DNA from 2 places in the Alishewanella sp. HH-ZS genome. Region 2 is predicted to be linked to the other one. Evidence: predicted binding sites of a transcription regulator. Region 2 holds the regulator's gene; the other holds the start of a gene.
The links. Region 2 encodes sigma-54, which starts transcription at its own class of promoters, with help from an activator protein. Its sites were predicted from a motif close to GTTGGCACGNNNNTNGNNT; they were not measured.
Positions count from the first base shown of each region.

Region 1 (6,575 bases), on a different contig from region 2:
CAGGAATAGCGGACGGCATCGGTGGTTGATTGGACAGCGCACCGGGAATACCACTGCTGCCACCACCGACACTGTTTTCCTCAATAATCATTTCACTGCGCACTGCCGGCAGATCCGGGTTAAAGCGTTTTTGCGTTTGCTCTACGGCAGTAAAGTCCATGACCAGATCAACCTGCGCGGTGTAGTTACCTACGCCCAGCACAGGCATCAGGATAGAGTCAACCTTCTGACGGTATTCGTCTTCGCGGCTACGTTGGATCTCCAGTTCGCGGCGGTTGCGTGCTGCGCTGCCATCAATAGAACCGGAATTTAATAAGCGGCCATTCTGATCGGTCACAGTGACACGGCTGGGTGCCAGCCCTTGTACCGCAGAGGCGACCAGATCAACAATCGCATCCACTTCGCTGTCTCGGATCACCCGCCCGCCGCGCGCTGTTACCAGCACGGTCGCCGACGGCTGTGCTTGTTGGCGGGCGAACACATTTTCTTTCGGGATTGCCAGTAATACGCGAGCACGAGCCACACTTTGCAGCTCTTCAATGGTGCGGGCTAACTGTTGCTCGCGACTATGCTTCAAACGCTCCATTTCCAGCCGCTGACTGACGCCAAAGCCACTGTCCTGCAATAAAAACTCCGTACCCAAAGACGGTTCGTTACTCATACCGGCGCGGGATAAACTAAGCCGTACCTGTTGCAGTGTATTCTCCGGAACCAGAATGACATTACCTTCCAGTTTGTACTTAAACTTCTGCGCATCCAGATGATCCAGCGTTTGGATTAATTCCTGAGTGCTATAGGTACCCAGTGGCCGCAGTTCCGGCGCTCTGGCCCACAAAATAATCAGAATGGCAATCGCCAGACAGATCGTCAGCGCGATCACCAGCGTCAATTGCCGCATCAAGTCGCCACCGCTATTGAAGGCGCCCATGATACCGGTTTTTGGTTGTGCGGCCGGCTCCGGGTTAAAGTCAGTGTTGCTCAGCGCCAGCTCTGTTGATTGATTTTCTGCCACAATACTCTCCTAACAGGCGCCAATTTAAACCGGCATCGACATGATTTCTTTGTAAGCTTCGACCAACTTGTTGCGAACCTGCACCGTGGCTTCAAAAGCTAACGAAGATTTTTGCGAGGCAATCATGGCCTGCGCCAGCGATACCCGGGGATCGCCCAGCTCAACAGCATTGCGCATAGCACCGGCCTGTTGCTGCAGAGTATTAACGTTGCCCAAGGCATTTTTAAATAGGGTAGTAAAATCAGACTGGCTACCATTAACCGGCGCGATATCCATGGCAGGTTTAGCGTCTGCCGGTAAGGCTCTGGCCTGGCTGGCCATGGACTGCATTTGTGCGTATAACGCCTGACCTTTGATTTGCATAATAGTGCCTGTCAAAAATTTGCTGCTTCTGACAGGGACTAAAGCAAGGGTTATGCCACCTCTATACCATGCTCGCGCATTCTGGCTAGTTTATAGCGCAGGGTACGATCACTGATACCAAGCCGGGCCGCCGCCTCTTTACGTCTGTTGTCGCAGGCACGCAGCGTTGCCAATATCAGCTTATGCTCCTGTTGATGCAGTTCGCTTTTAAAGTTGCTGTCGCTTGCGGGCAGCTCAGTATGGTCGTCAAGCGCTATGCTAGGAACAAAGGGCAGATCTTCCAGCAGAATATCGTGCTCGGTGACTTGCGGGCCAGTTTGCAGGATCAGCGCCCGCTGTATCACATTATCCAGTTCCCGGACATTACCCGGCCAATGATAGCTGAGCAGTCGCAGCTCTGCGTCCTCGCTGAAAGCTGGTGTAGCCTTGCCGTGCTGTTTGGCATAGCGCGCCAGTAAAAAACTGGCTAGTGGCAGAATATCGCCCGGCCGCGCGGCTAGCGCTGGCCAGCCAAGTGGAAAAACATTTAACCGGTAGTAGAGGTCTTCGCGCAGTATACCTTCCGCTACTGCCTGACGCAGATCCCGGTTACTGGTGGCTAAGATCCGTAAATCCAGTTTTAGTACCTTGCGACCACCAAGACGCTCAACCTCTCGCTCCTGCAACACCCGTAACAGTTTAGCCTGCAGGTTAAGCGGCATTTCTGTCACTTCATCCAGCAGCAAGGTGCCACCATTGGCCTGCTCGAACTTACCGGGACATGCCTGCACCGCTCCGGTAAAGGCGCCTTTCTCATAGCCGAATAAGGTTGCTTCCAGCATATTTTCCGGAATCGCCGCACAGTTAATCGCGATAAAAGGCGCCTGGCTGCGACCAGATTGCTGATGGATATAACGCGCCAACACCTCTTTACCGGAACCACTGGGGCCGGTAATCATCACGCTGGCATCACTTTTGGCAACCTTTTGCGCCAGTTGCAACAGCGCCAGGCTTTGCGGATCGGCCACTACCGGCTGCTGTGCACTCTGCGTTGCTGGCTGCACATAACGGCTAACCATAGCAACCAGCACTTCCGGCGAAAAAGGCTTCGCCAGGTAATCAATAGCCCCAAGGCGGATAGCCTCTACCGCATCCTGCACCCTGGCATAGGCGGTCATCAACAATACCGGCAACTGCGGGTATTGCTGCCGTAATGTTTTCAGCAAACTTAAACCTGATACCGAGCCGAGCTGGACATCAGAAATAACCAACTGCACCTGCTGTTTTTGCAGTAGCAATAACGCTTCCTCGGCACTTGCCACGCTGAGCGGCGTAAAGCCGGCCAGCAGCAGGGTGTCGGTCAGGGCTTCGCGCAAGCCGTTGTCATCTTCAACAATCAATAGATTAAGCTCAGACATAGGCAATCTCCTGTGCAGCCGGGATGAGATCGGCAGCCAGACAAGGTAAACGCAGCTCAAAGCAGGCGCCGCTGAGTGCCCCTGCCGGCCGCTGTGCGGGTTTAAGATAGCTAATCTGGCCATGGTGGCTTTGCAATACCGCCTGCACCACGGCCAGGCCAAGACCGGAGCCTCCGGCTTTCTGACTGAAAAAAGGCTCAAAGATTTGCGGCAGAATCGCATCCGGGATCCCCAGCCCGTTATCGCTGAGCAGCAACACCAGTTCAGTTCCCCGCAGCCGAGCCTCAATGCGGAACAGGCAAGGTTCAGTGCAGGCCTGCAAGCTGTTTTGCAACAGATTAAGCAGGGCTTCACACAGGGTTTGCGTATTCCCCAGCAACTGCACCTCAGTGTCTGGAGCTGTCAGCTGCAGCCTGGCATGGTGCTGCATCAATAGGGTTTCGCTACGTTCCTGAAACAGCTGTAGCAAAGCGCTCAGCTGCAACGGCTGCACCGCCTGGGCACTGCCAGAGCGGGCAAACAGCAGCATATCGTTTACCTGCTGCTCTAACTCCTGCAGCCGTAACACCAGCTTCTGCTGAAACTGGCCACGTTGTGCCGCGGCCAGTTTACTGTTAGTCAGATTTTCGGCATACAGCATTGCTGAGGATAAAGGGGTACGGATCTGGTGTGCCAACGTGGCCATCATCTTGCCGAGCGTCGATAAGCGCTGTAAATGATGCAGCCGGTGCTGCAGAGCCCGGGTCTCGGTTAAATCCGTCATAACAATAAGTTGCCCGGGCTCCGGGTGTAGTGCGCTGATGGCGATCTTTAAGCGCCGGCCATCCTTTAGCGATACCTCCAAACCATCGTCAGAGCGGGGTTGAAATACCCGACCAATCACCTGTAACCAGCTCTGCCCCAACAAGGGTTCGCCTAACATGCTACAGGCCTGAGGATTCGCTTCGGCAACCCGACCTTTGGCATCGAGGATAATGACGCCCGAGGGTAAGGCGCGCAGAATATGTTCAAGACGGGCAGCGTTTGATATAACCAACGGCTGGGTCTGGTCAGCGGATGGCTCAGCATCTGCCTTGGCAACAGTACAAACAGGATTTGACATAGCACAACATACTCTCTAGCCTTGCATAACGACTGTATATGCAGAGAGCGTGCCAAGCATAAAGCATTGATTATGAATAGATATTTAGAGTCAAAAAAACGACAACCGTGATTTACCTGGTAGGGCGTGTTGACGTTTACTGCTTAGATTTTGTTCACACTGGACACCAGAGCGGCGGCGTTACTCTTCTTTCCCCAGATTATACTTGCGCATTTTTTCGACTAGGGTAGTACGACGCAAACCGAGGATTTCAGCAGCTCTGGCCACAATATAATCATGGCGCTCTAACGCCTGTGAAATAAACCGCACCTCAAGCTCAGACAAAAACTCCTTTAAATCCAAACCGTCGGCGGGCAAATCCTGCATTACCGGCTGCGCATAACTTTGCGCAAAAATCAGCTGCAGCTCGGCGCTATCAGTTTGCTCTACATTGTCATTGTCAATATCAGGCTCGGGTTCAGAGCTTTGGAACAGTGAATTCAGTAAATCCCGCTCTTGCAGTGCTTCCGGATACACCGGCTGATAGGAATCGACTTCCAAATGCTGATACTTTTTTGGCAACTCAGCGACATCTACCACCTGATCCGGATACATAATCACCAGCCGCTCCAGCAGGTTGGCCAGTTCACGCACGTTACCGGGCCAGCTATGTAACTTCAGGCTTTCAATCGCCCGTTCGGTAAATTTCACCCGGGCCTGATGCGCCTGATATTGCCGGTTCAAAAGTTCGTTAATCAGCAGCGGCAAGTCATCAGCGCGTTCGCTTAGTGCCGGTGTTTCAATCGGAAAGACATTCAGCCGATAATACAGATCTTCGCGAAAACTGCCATCAACGATCATGGTTTCCAGATCGCGGTGGGTGGCGGCAATAATTCTGACATCCGCCTTGATAGTCTGAGCGCCCCCTACCCGTTCAAAAATACGCTCCTGCAATACTCGCAGTAATTTCACCTGCATCGGCTGCGGCATATCGCCGATTTCATCTAAAAACAGAGTGCCACCCTGCGCCAGTTCGAAACGGCCTTTGCGGGTAGAAATCGCGCCGGTAAAGGCGCCCTTTTCATGGCCGAACAGCTCGCTTTCTAACAGTTCTGCCGGTATAGCACCACAGTTAATCGGCACAAAGGGCCCGCTGGCACGGTTCGACAGTAAATGAATATTGCGCGCTACCACTTCTTTACCGGTACCGGAGGGGCCGAGCACCAGCACATTGGCCTCGGTTTTCGCTACTTGCTGAATTAAGAACCGCACTTTTTGCATCGCGGCAGTCTGCCCCACCATGCCATCAAACTTCGCCAGTAATTCCGGTTGTTTATGGGTGGGGAGCAGGCGGTGATATTGCTGGGCATCGCGCAGTAGCTGTGTCAGGCTGCTGTAAACAAAGGGCTCGCTTAATACGCCAACCACATTGGCATGCTCGAGCAGATAAGACAGGGCGTCGCCAATCACCAGAAACGCCGAGGCCGGAAATTGCCGGACCAGCACCGCGGGTTCAACCACACCTGTCGCTCCCAATATCACTACGGACTCAGGCTGTTGCTGCAATTTATCCTGTAAAGTATCGGCGCCGAGCAACTGATGCGGTTCGGTCACAAAGCTCAGTACAGTAGATAAACGTTCAGCCCGTTGTGGCTGTAAATCAAAGATATATAGCGGTGGTGTGAGAGACATAACAGCGCGATTTTTCTGATTATTTATTTTCATTGTACAAGCTAAGCGCTGGCTTGCAAGGTAAAATGCTGGTTTTTTGACGCTTACGCTTAATCGACGTCAAAAAACCAGCAGATAACGCGGTGCTGAAACTAGCTTAGTAAGGATAACGCTCGCTCAGAGGAAATGCGGGCTTGCATGGCCACATTGATTGAGCTTTGGGTCAGAATATTGGCTGCCGCTCTGTCACTGCTGGCGCGGGCATAATCCAGATCAGCAATCCGGCTGCGGGCAGCAGATTCGGCAACCTGCTGCCCTGATGAGTTACGGGCGGCGGCGGCAAAACGATTCGCTTCCGCTCCTGCCTCTGCCTGCAAAGCACCGATAAAATCGCGAGCCTGCTCAATGCGCCCCAGCGCCTGGGCGGCGCCCGCCGGATTGGTCAGGTCGAGATTAAAGGCGTTCTGGTTTTGCAAGGCCGTGCCCAGATCAGTAGCGGTTAAACTCAATGCCCCGTTACCAGATTCGAAATTGATACTGGCATCGGCACCGAAGAGCTTTTTACCAGCAAACTCCGTGTTATCAATAATTTGTCGGGCGTTATCCAACAAACCGTTGGCTTCCTTTTGTAGCGCCTGCCGCTCCTGGGTGCCGTAAATACCGTTTCCTGCGGCGACAGCCATCCGGCCAAGCTCGGCAAAGTTATCGTTAACCCCTTGCAATGCCTGTTCATAAACCCAGGATAACGAGATACCATCATACAGATTGCGTTCGCCCTGAGCTTTGGCGTTAATACTGCTACTAAGCTGGTTGGCAATCTGCAAACCGGCGGCATCATCAGCCGCACTGTTTATCCGCCGACCATTAGCCAGTTTCTTTAACAAATTTTCCTGCTGCAGTTGTGCCTGATTTAGCGTATTCAGACCCGTTGAGGTATTAAGTTTCATTGGCCATGCCCCGCGCTCTGTGTTTAACCTTAAGTATAGTCAATCACCACAGCGGCGACCAGCGCTGTATGAAATATCAACGATAAAAGTAATTGCAGCTTGAT
Region 1 covers NZ_LZEJ01000004.1:60,927-67,501, forward strand. Annotated here, with positions in the region: gene fliF (flagellar basal-body MS-ring/collar protein FliF) at 1-1,012, opposite strand, end outside; gene fliE (flagellar hook-basal body complex protein FliE) at 1,037-1,375, opposite strand; gene A9165_RS02695 (sigma-54 dependent transcriptional regulator) at 1,426-2,772, opposite strand; gene A9165_RS02700 (PAS domain-containing sensor histidine kinase) at 2,765-3,874, opposite strand; gene A9165_RS02705 (sigma-54 dependent transcriptional regulator) at 4,055-5,545, opposite strand; gene A9165_RS02710 (flagellin) at 5,677-6,471, opposite strand.
Region 1: A9165_RS02700 (PAS domain-containing sensor histidine kinase) is a predicted target of sigma-54. The motif match lies at 3,913-3,931, and genes of this name have one in related genera.

Region 2 (6,575 bases):
ATCACCAGGCGACCGGTTTTCTGGCCAAGGATCCGTTCACGCAATACTTCTGCCAGTTGGTGTACGTTAAGGTCAGTGGTATCAATATAGAGATCGGCGCGGCTGGCAATAGGATCTAACAGTTGCTGTTCGCGGGAGATCGCTTCATCCAGTGACATCGCCTGGTGAGATAGCGGATGTAAACGCCGGGTTTCGCTAAAGCGTTTAATCAGGGTAGTGTGGTCCGCATCCAGATACAGGATAGTCAGTTCCAGCTTACGCGGCAGGTAAGACAGGATCTCCGCCAGCTCTTCCGGTTCATTCGGCAGATTACGTACGTCAATACTGACGGCAACCCGCTCATACTGACCCATCACCGCATTAGCGAGAGTCGGTAATAAATTAACCGGAATATTGTCGACGCAGTAGTAGCCCAAATCTTCCATTACTCTCAGCGCCACCGATTTTCCTGAACCTGAGCGGCCACTGACTACCAGCAGTTTCATTTTTCACCCGTTTGTTGGCTATAGTCCATTAATAACTGATACAGCTCCTGATCAGAACTGGCATGTCGGATCTTTTTGGTCAGATCTTTTTGGGTCAGCAGTTTTGCAATACCAGAAAGTGTAGTTAAGTGAGCCTGACACTGATCTTTCGGGATCAGGATGGCACAAAAAATATCGACGCCCTGGTTATCGATAGCGTCAAAGGGGATCGGATCCTGGCTTACCACAAATATCAGGATCGGTGAGGTGACGCAGTCGAGCTTGCCATGGGGAATGGCAATACCACCACCAATACCGGTTGAACCCAGCTTTTCCCGGGTCATCAGGGCTTCCAGAATGCTGTACTCAGACATCTCTGGCAGCTGTTGATGAGCCAGCTCGGCAATATATTCGAGGATCCGTTTTTTGCTGTTAAAAAGAACTGCACTCTTGGTGCAGTTCTTCTCCAGCATAGCGCTTAAATTTATCATGGTTAGTGTCGCGACAACTTTTCTTTGTGTTTAATCACTTGCCGGTCCAGTTTATCAATTAACTGGTCAATTGCAGCATACATATTTTCATCCTCTGACACAGCAAAAACTTCACCGCCGTTCAAATGTACTTTGGCTTCAGCGATTTGCTTCAGTTTTTCCACGTTCAGAATAACATGCACGTTATTGATATTCTCGAAATGACGCTCCAGCTTGGAAAATTTACTGTCTACATATTCTCTCAGAGAGTCGGTAATTTCTACATGACGGCCAGTTAAGTTGATTTGCATAGACTCTTCCTTCTTGTTAAGACACTTACAGCAAGGTCTTTCGTTGATTAGATGGCGCAATAAACAGCGATTCACGGTACTTGGCGATGGTACGCCTTGCGACATTGATCCCCTGTTCGGATAAGATTTCTGCCATCTTACTGTCACTCAGTGGCTTAGCCGGGTTCTCTGCTGCCACCAATTTCTTAATAAAGGCACGGATGGCGGTAGATGAACATTCACCACCACTCTCTGTACTAACATGACTGGAGAAGAAGAATTTAAGTTCAAAAATTCCGCGCGGCGTATGCATATACTTTTGGGTAGTAACCCGGGAAATTGTTGACTCATGCATACTTACCATTTCTGCCACATCATTTAATACCATGGGTTTCATGGCCTCTTCGCCATGCTCAAAAAAGGCTTGTTGCTGTTGCACGATACAGTTGGCGACCTTTAGCAAGGTTTCGTTGCGGCTTTCCAGACTTTTCAAAAACCATTTCGCCTCCTGCAGATGTGAGCGGATAAACTGGCTGTCGGTACTGCTTCTGACCGTTCTGGACAGCGCAGCATACTGCTGGTTGATTTTCACTTTGGGCATGGCATCCGGATTCAGCTCCACCTGCCAACGACCTTTAACCTTGGTAACCACTACATCAGGAATCACATATTGCTGTTCCTGCCTGATCACATCGGCGCCGGGGCGCGGGTTCAGGCTGTGGATCAGGCGCATCACTTCTTTTAACTCATCTTCTTTGAGTTTAGTCACCCGCATCAAAGAACGAAAGTCCCGGTTAGCTAAAAAGTCGGTATATTCGCTGATTATTTGTTTTGCATCATTTAAATAGGGGGTGGCAGGATCAAACTGCCGTAGCTGGATCAGCAAGCACTCTTTCACTGAGCGGGCCGCCACACCGACAGGGTCAAACAATTGGATCCGTTTTAATACAGCCTCGACTTCATCGGCTTCGACATCCGGCAGCTGCAGTGAGGCTAAGATATCTTCCACATCTATGGTCAGTAAACCGGCTTCATCGACGGCTTCAATAATGACTTCGGCAATGGCGCGGTCTGTCTCAGAAAAAGGGGTAAGGTCCATTTGCCAACGCAAATAATCCTGCAAGGTTTCAGTGGTTTCGCCCTGATATACCAGATCCTCGTCTGGCAGGGCGCCATTGCTGACCGGGGCGGCACTGACTAAATCGTCCCAGTTATTGTCCAGTGGTAAGTCCTCCTGGATATTCTGCTCGGCCATTGCCTCGCTGGTATCGCGCTCACTAACGTCATTAAATTCCGGATAATCGTCATTACCAGCCTGGTAGTCTTCACTGTCAGACGTTGACCCGCTGCTTTCTTCACGGTTGATATTCGACAGGCTCAGGTCGGTCTCGGGCGTGCCCGGTTCGAAGTCGTCGTCGGGCTCAAGCAAGGGGTTGGCATCCAGCGCTTCCTGAATTTCCTGCTGCAGCTCAATGGTGGAAAGCTGCAATAAGCGGATCGCTTGCTGCAGCTGCGGCGTCATTGTTAGCTGTTGGCCAAGGCGAAGTTGTAAAGACGGCTTCATGTAAGTCTGATTCTCTCCTGAGTATATCCCCTCCATCCTGGAAGTGGCTGCGGTCTGTGCCGCCTGATTGCGCCTTCCGTGTCAGCGGGTGGAGGACTTGACGCTGATTGCCCTACTATAGCCTGAATTGCTCACCCAGGTATACATCGCGGACCTGTTGATTCGCTAACACATCCTGCGGCGAGCCGGCGGCAATTAATTCACCATGACTGACAATATAGGCTATTTCGCAGACATCGAGGGTTTCCCGCACATTATGGTCAGTGATCAGTACCCCGATGCCGCGCTGGCATAGGTGCTGAATAATTTTTTTAATATCCAGCACCGAAATCGGGTCCACGCCGGCAAAGGGTTCATCCAGCAAAATAAAAGCAGGATCTGCGGCCAGAGCGCGTGCGATCTCTACCCGCCGCCGCTCACCACCGGACAGCGCCATACCAAGGCTATTTTTAATATGGCCAATATGAAATTCTTCCAGCAGGTCATCGGCGATTTCTTCCCTTTGCTGGCGGTTAAGTTCCTTTCGGGTTTCCAGAATTGCCAGCAAATTGTCGTATACCGTCAATTTGCGGAAAATCGAACTTTCCTGCGGTAAATAACCAATACCCGCCCGGGCCCGCTGATGAATAGGGGCGAAGGTGATATCTTGCTCGTTTAACGTGATCTGACCTTTATCGGATGGCACCAGACCAACAATCATATAAAAAGTGGTGGTTTTGCCGGCACCATTGGGTCCCAACAAGCCAACGATCTGACCTGCTTTGACTTCCAGACTGACATCTTTTACCACCTGCCGGCCTTTATAGCTTTTGGCCAGATGTGAAACCACTAACTTCATTGATTTTCCTTGGTTTCTGGCGTGAAAATGGTGGTTACCCGCCGGTTTTGTTCACTGCCGGCCGTTAACTGTTGTAACTCGATGTTATAACGAATCACATCACCACGCACCAGAGAACCGCTTTGGGTAAGCTCGGCATCCGCAGTCAGCGTCAGGGTCCGGCTGGCCAAATCGTAGCGGATCTCATTCGCTTGGGCTGTTACCGGCCGGTCGCCTTCCAGTAACTGGGAATAGGTAGCCGGACGACCGGTAAAAATAAACACCTCATTACCTTTACCGGCACTGGCATTGATCTCCAGCTTATCGGCTTTGATTAGCAAGGAGCCTTGGGTGACTTCGACATTGTTGACGTAAACCGCGATATTATCGCGAATGGACGCCTCAGTATTATCTGCGTTAATCGCAATCGGCAAAGTATGATCTGGCTTCGTCGCTGCCAGAGCTTGCGAACTAAAAAATACTGCAGCGATTAATAACTTAGTTTTCATTGGCGTATACCGTTTCCAGATGTTTTTGCAGCACTAAATGTTGTGCCGTGAGGTCGGCCTGCAGGCCGATGCCCAGAATATAAAAGCCTGGTCCGCTAAGCCGCACCCGCTCATGCGTTTGCAGCGTTTTTTCTGGCAACAGCATTTGTAATGAGGCTGTTTCAACCTGTTCAATAAACTCGCCAGGCAGCAAATTTCTGAGCAGGACTTGCTGTTCCAGAATAATTTTATCTTCCGGAAACCAAATACCTTGCTGACTGCTGATTTCCCAAGCGGCTTGATGTTCATCGTTAAACAGGGTGTAGCGCGGCAATTCAAACTGCGTAAAACCCAGTTGCTCAAAATGTTCCAGCCGTTTGGCTTGCAGATGATCCGCAATATAGCCCTGCTGGTCATAAACACGCAAGGTCAGGTTTTCCGCAATATAATCGGGCAGGAATTCGCGGTCGGCCTGGCGATCGGTATCGCCGCCTTGCGGCGCAAACCATAAGTAGGCCGCAAGCAGTACCAGGGCGGTGACACTTAATACGAAAAACTTTCTCATGTGCTGCTACCATCAAATTGCAGAAAGCGCTGCTGTGCAATCAGTAACAAATCACACAGTTCCCGCACCGCGCCATAGCCACCGGGTAAACTGGTGCAAAGGTGCGCCTGTTGTTGCAGATAGGGATGGGCATCCCGCACAGCGACAGCCAGGCCACAGTGCTGCATTACCTGCCAGTCGGCCAGATCATCACCTATATAGGCAACCTGATCTGGCTGAAGTTGCAACAGCGCCAGAATTTCCGCAAAGGCGGCCATTTTATTTTCCTGGCCCTGATAGATGTGCTTTACAGTCAGTGCCTTCATGCGCTGCTCTACAATAGCGGAACGCCGGCCGGTGATGACCGCCACCTCAATACCGGCCTGGCGCAATGCTTTGATGCCATAGCCATCGCGGGTGTGAAACGCTTTTAACTCTTCGCCGGCGTTGCCAAGATAGATCCGACCATCCGAGAATACGCCGTCTACATCACATATTAATAGGCGGATTTGACGGGCCAGGTTTGCTTGCTGGTCACTGAGTGGTTGATAAAGTTGCTGATACAGCTCCATTTATAGCACCCCGGCTTTTAATAAATCATGCATATTTAAGGCGCCCACCGGCTGGCGCTGCTCATCGACTACGATCAAGCCGTTAATCTTCTTTTGCTGCATAATGTTCAGTGCTTCTGCCGCTAACATATCGGCTTTGGCAGTAATGCAATTCGCCGTCATAACCTGTTCAATGGCTACGGTATGGATATCCAGGCGTTGGTCCAGAATACGTCGCAAATCACCATCCGTGAAAATACCGGCCAAACTGCCATCGGGATTGACGATAGTGGTCATCCCCAGGCCTTTCTTTGATATCTCCAGTAAGGCGTCTTTAATACTGGCTTGCCGGGCAACGATAGGGACCTGCTCGCCCTGATGCATAATATCTGACAGGCGCAGCAACAGCTTGCGGCCGAGACTTCCACCGGGGTGTGACAGCGCGAAATCATCAGCAGAAAAGCCTCTGGCATCCAGCACCGCGACGGCAATGGCATCACCCATAGCAAGGGTAGCGGTAGTGCTGGCGGTTGGTGCTAAACCCAGTGGGCAGGCTTCCTGTGCTACAGCGACACAGATATGCACATCGGCAACTTGTGCCAGAGTAGAGTCAGGTTTACCGGTCATCGCAATCAGCGGAATACCCAGGCGTTTGATCACCGGTACTATGGTCAAGACTTCCGCTGTTTCGCCGGAGTTTGAAATGGCAATCATAATATCACCGGCTGAAAGCATGCCCAGATCGCCATGGCTGGCTTCTCCGGGATGGACAAAAAACGCCGGCGTACCGGTCGAAGCCAGGGTCGCTGCGATCTTATTGGCAATATGACCTGACTTACCAATACCACTGACAATCACCTTGCCGCTGGCGTCCAGAATCAGTTGGCAGGCACGTTCAAAGTGCTGATCAAGGTATTGTTCCAGTTGCTGCACCGCCTGAGCTTCTATTCGCAGTACTTGCAGCGCCTGATCACGAAAAGTCTGAGAGGCCATAGTTCCTGTCTTACGCAAGTTGAGTAAATAATAAATATTGATAACCGACAAAGCCGCTTAGCAATAAACCACCTTCCAGCCGGTTAATCCGTTGCTGGCGCCCAAGCCGCAGTGACATCAGCAACATCAGCAGGGTGGCAGCAATCATCACATAGCTATCACGGGTCCCTGCGTTAATATCCAGGCTGCCCGGGCCAATCACGGCGCCTAAGCCCAGCACCGCTAAAATATTAAAGATATTGGAGCCGATAATATTACCCAGCGCTAAATCATCTTCACCTTTTAAAATACCGATCACACTGGCTGCCAGTTCTGGCAGGCTGGTGCCGATGGCAATAATGGTTAAACCAATCACCAGATCGCTTAAGCCAGCATAGCGGGCAATAGTGACTGC
Region 2 covers NZ_LZEJ01000014.1:41,011-47,585, forward strand. Annotated here, with positions in the region: gene rapZ (RNase adapter RapZ) at 1-485, opposite strand, end outside; gene ptsN (PTS IIA-like nitrogen regulatory protein PtsN) at 482-955, opposite strand; gene hpf (ribosome hibernation promoting factor) at 958-1,245, opposite strand; gene A9165_RS07500 (RNA polymerase factor sigma-54) at 1,271-2,788, opposite strand; gene lptB (LPS export ABC transporter ATP-binding protein) at 2,904-3,626, opposite strand; gene lptA (lipopolysaccharide transport periplasmic protein LptA) at 3,623-4,114, opposite strand; gene lptC (LPS export ABC transporter periplasmic protein LptC) at 4,104-4,658, opposite strand; gene kdsC (3-deoxy-manno-octulosonate-8-phosphatase KdsC) at 4,655-5,209, opposite strand; gene A9165_RS07525 (KpsF/GutQ family sugar-phosphate isomerase) at 5,210-6,181, opposite strand; gene A9165_RS07530 (calcium/sodium antiporter) at 6,192-6,575, opposite strand, start outside.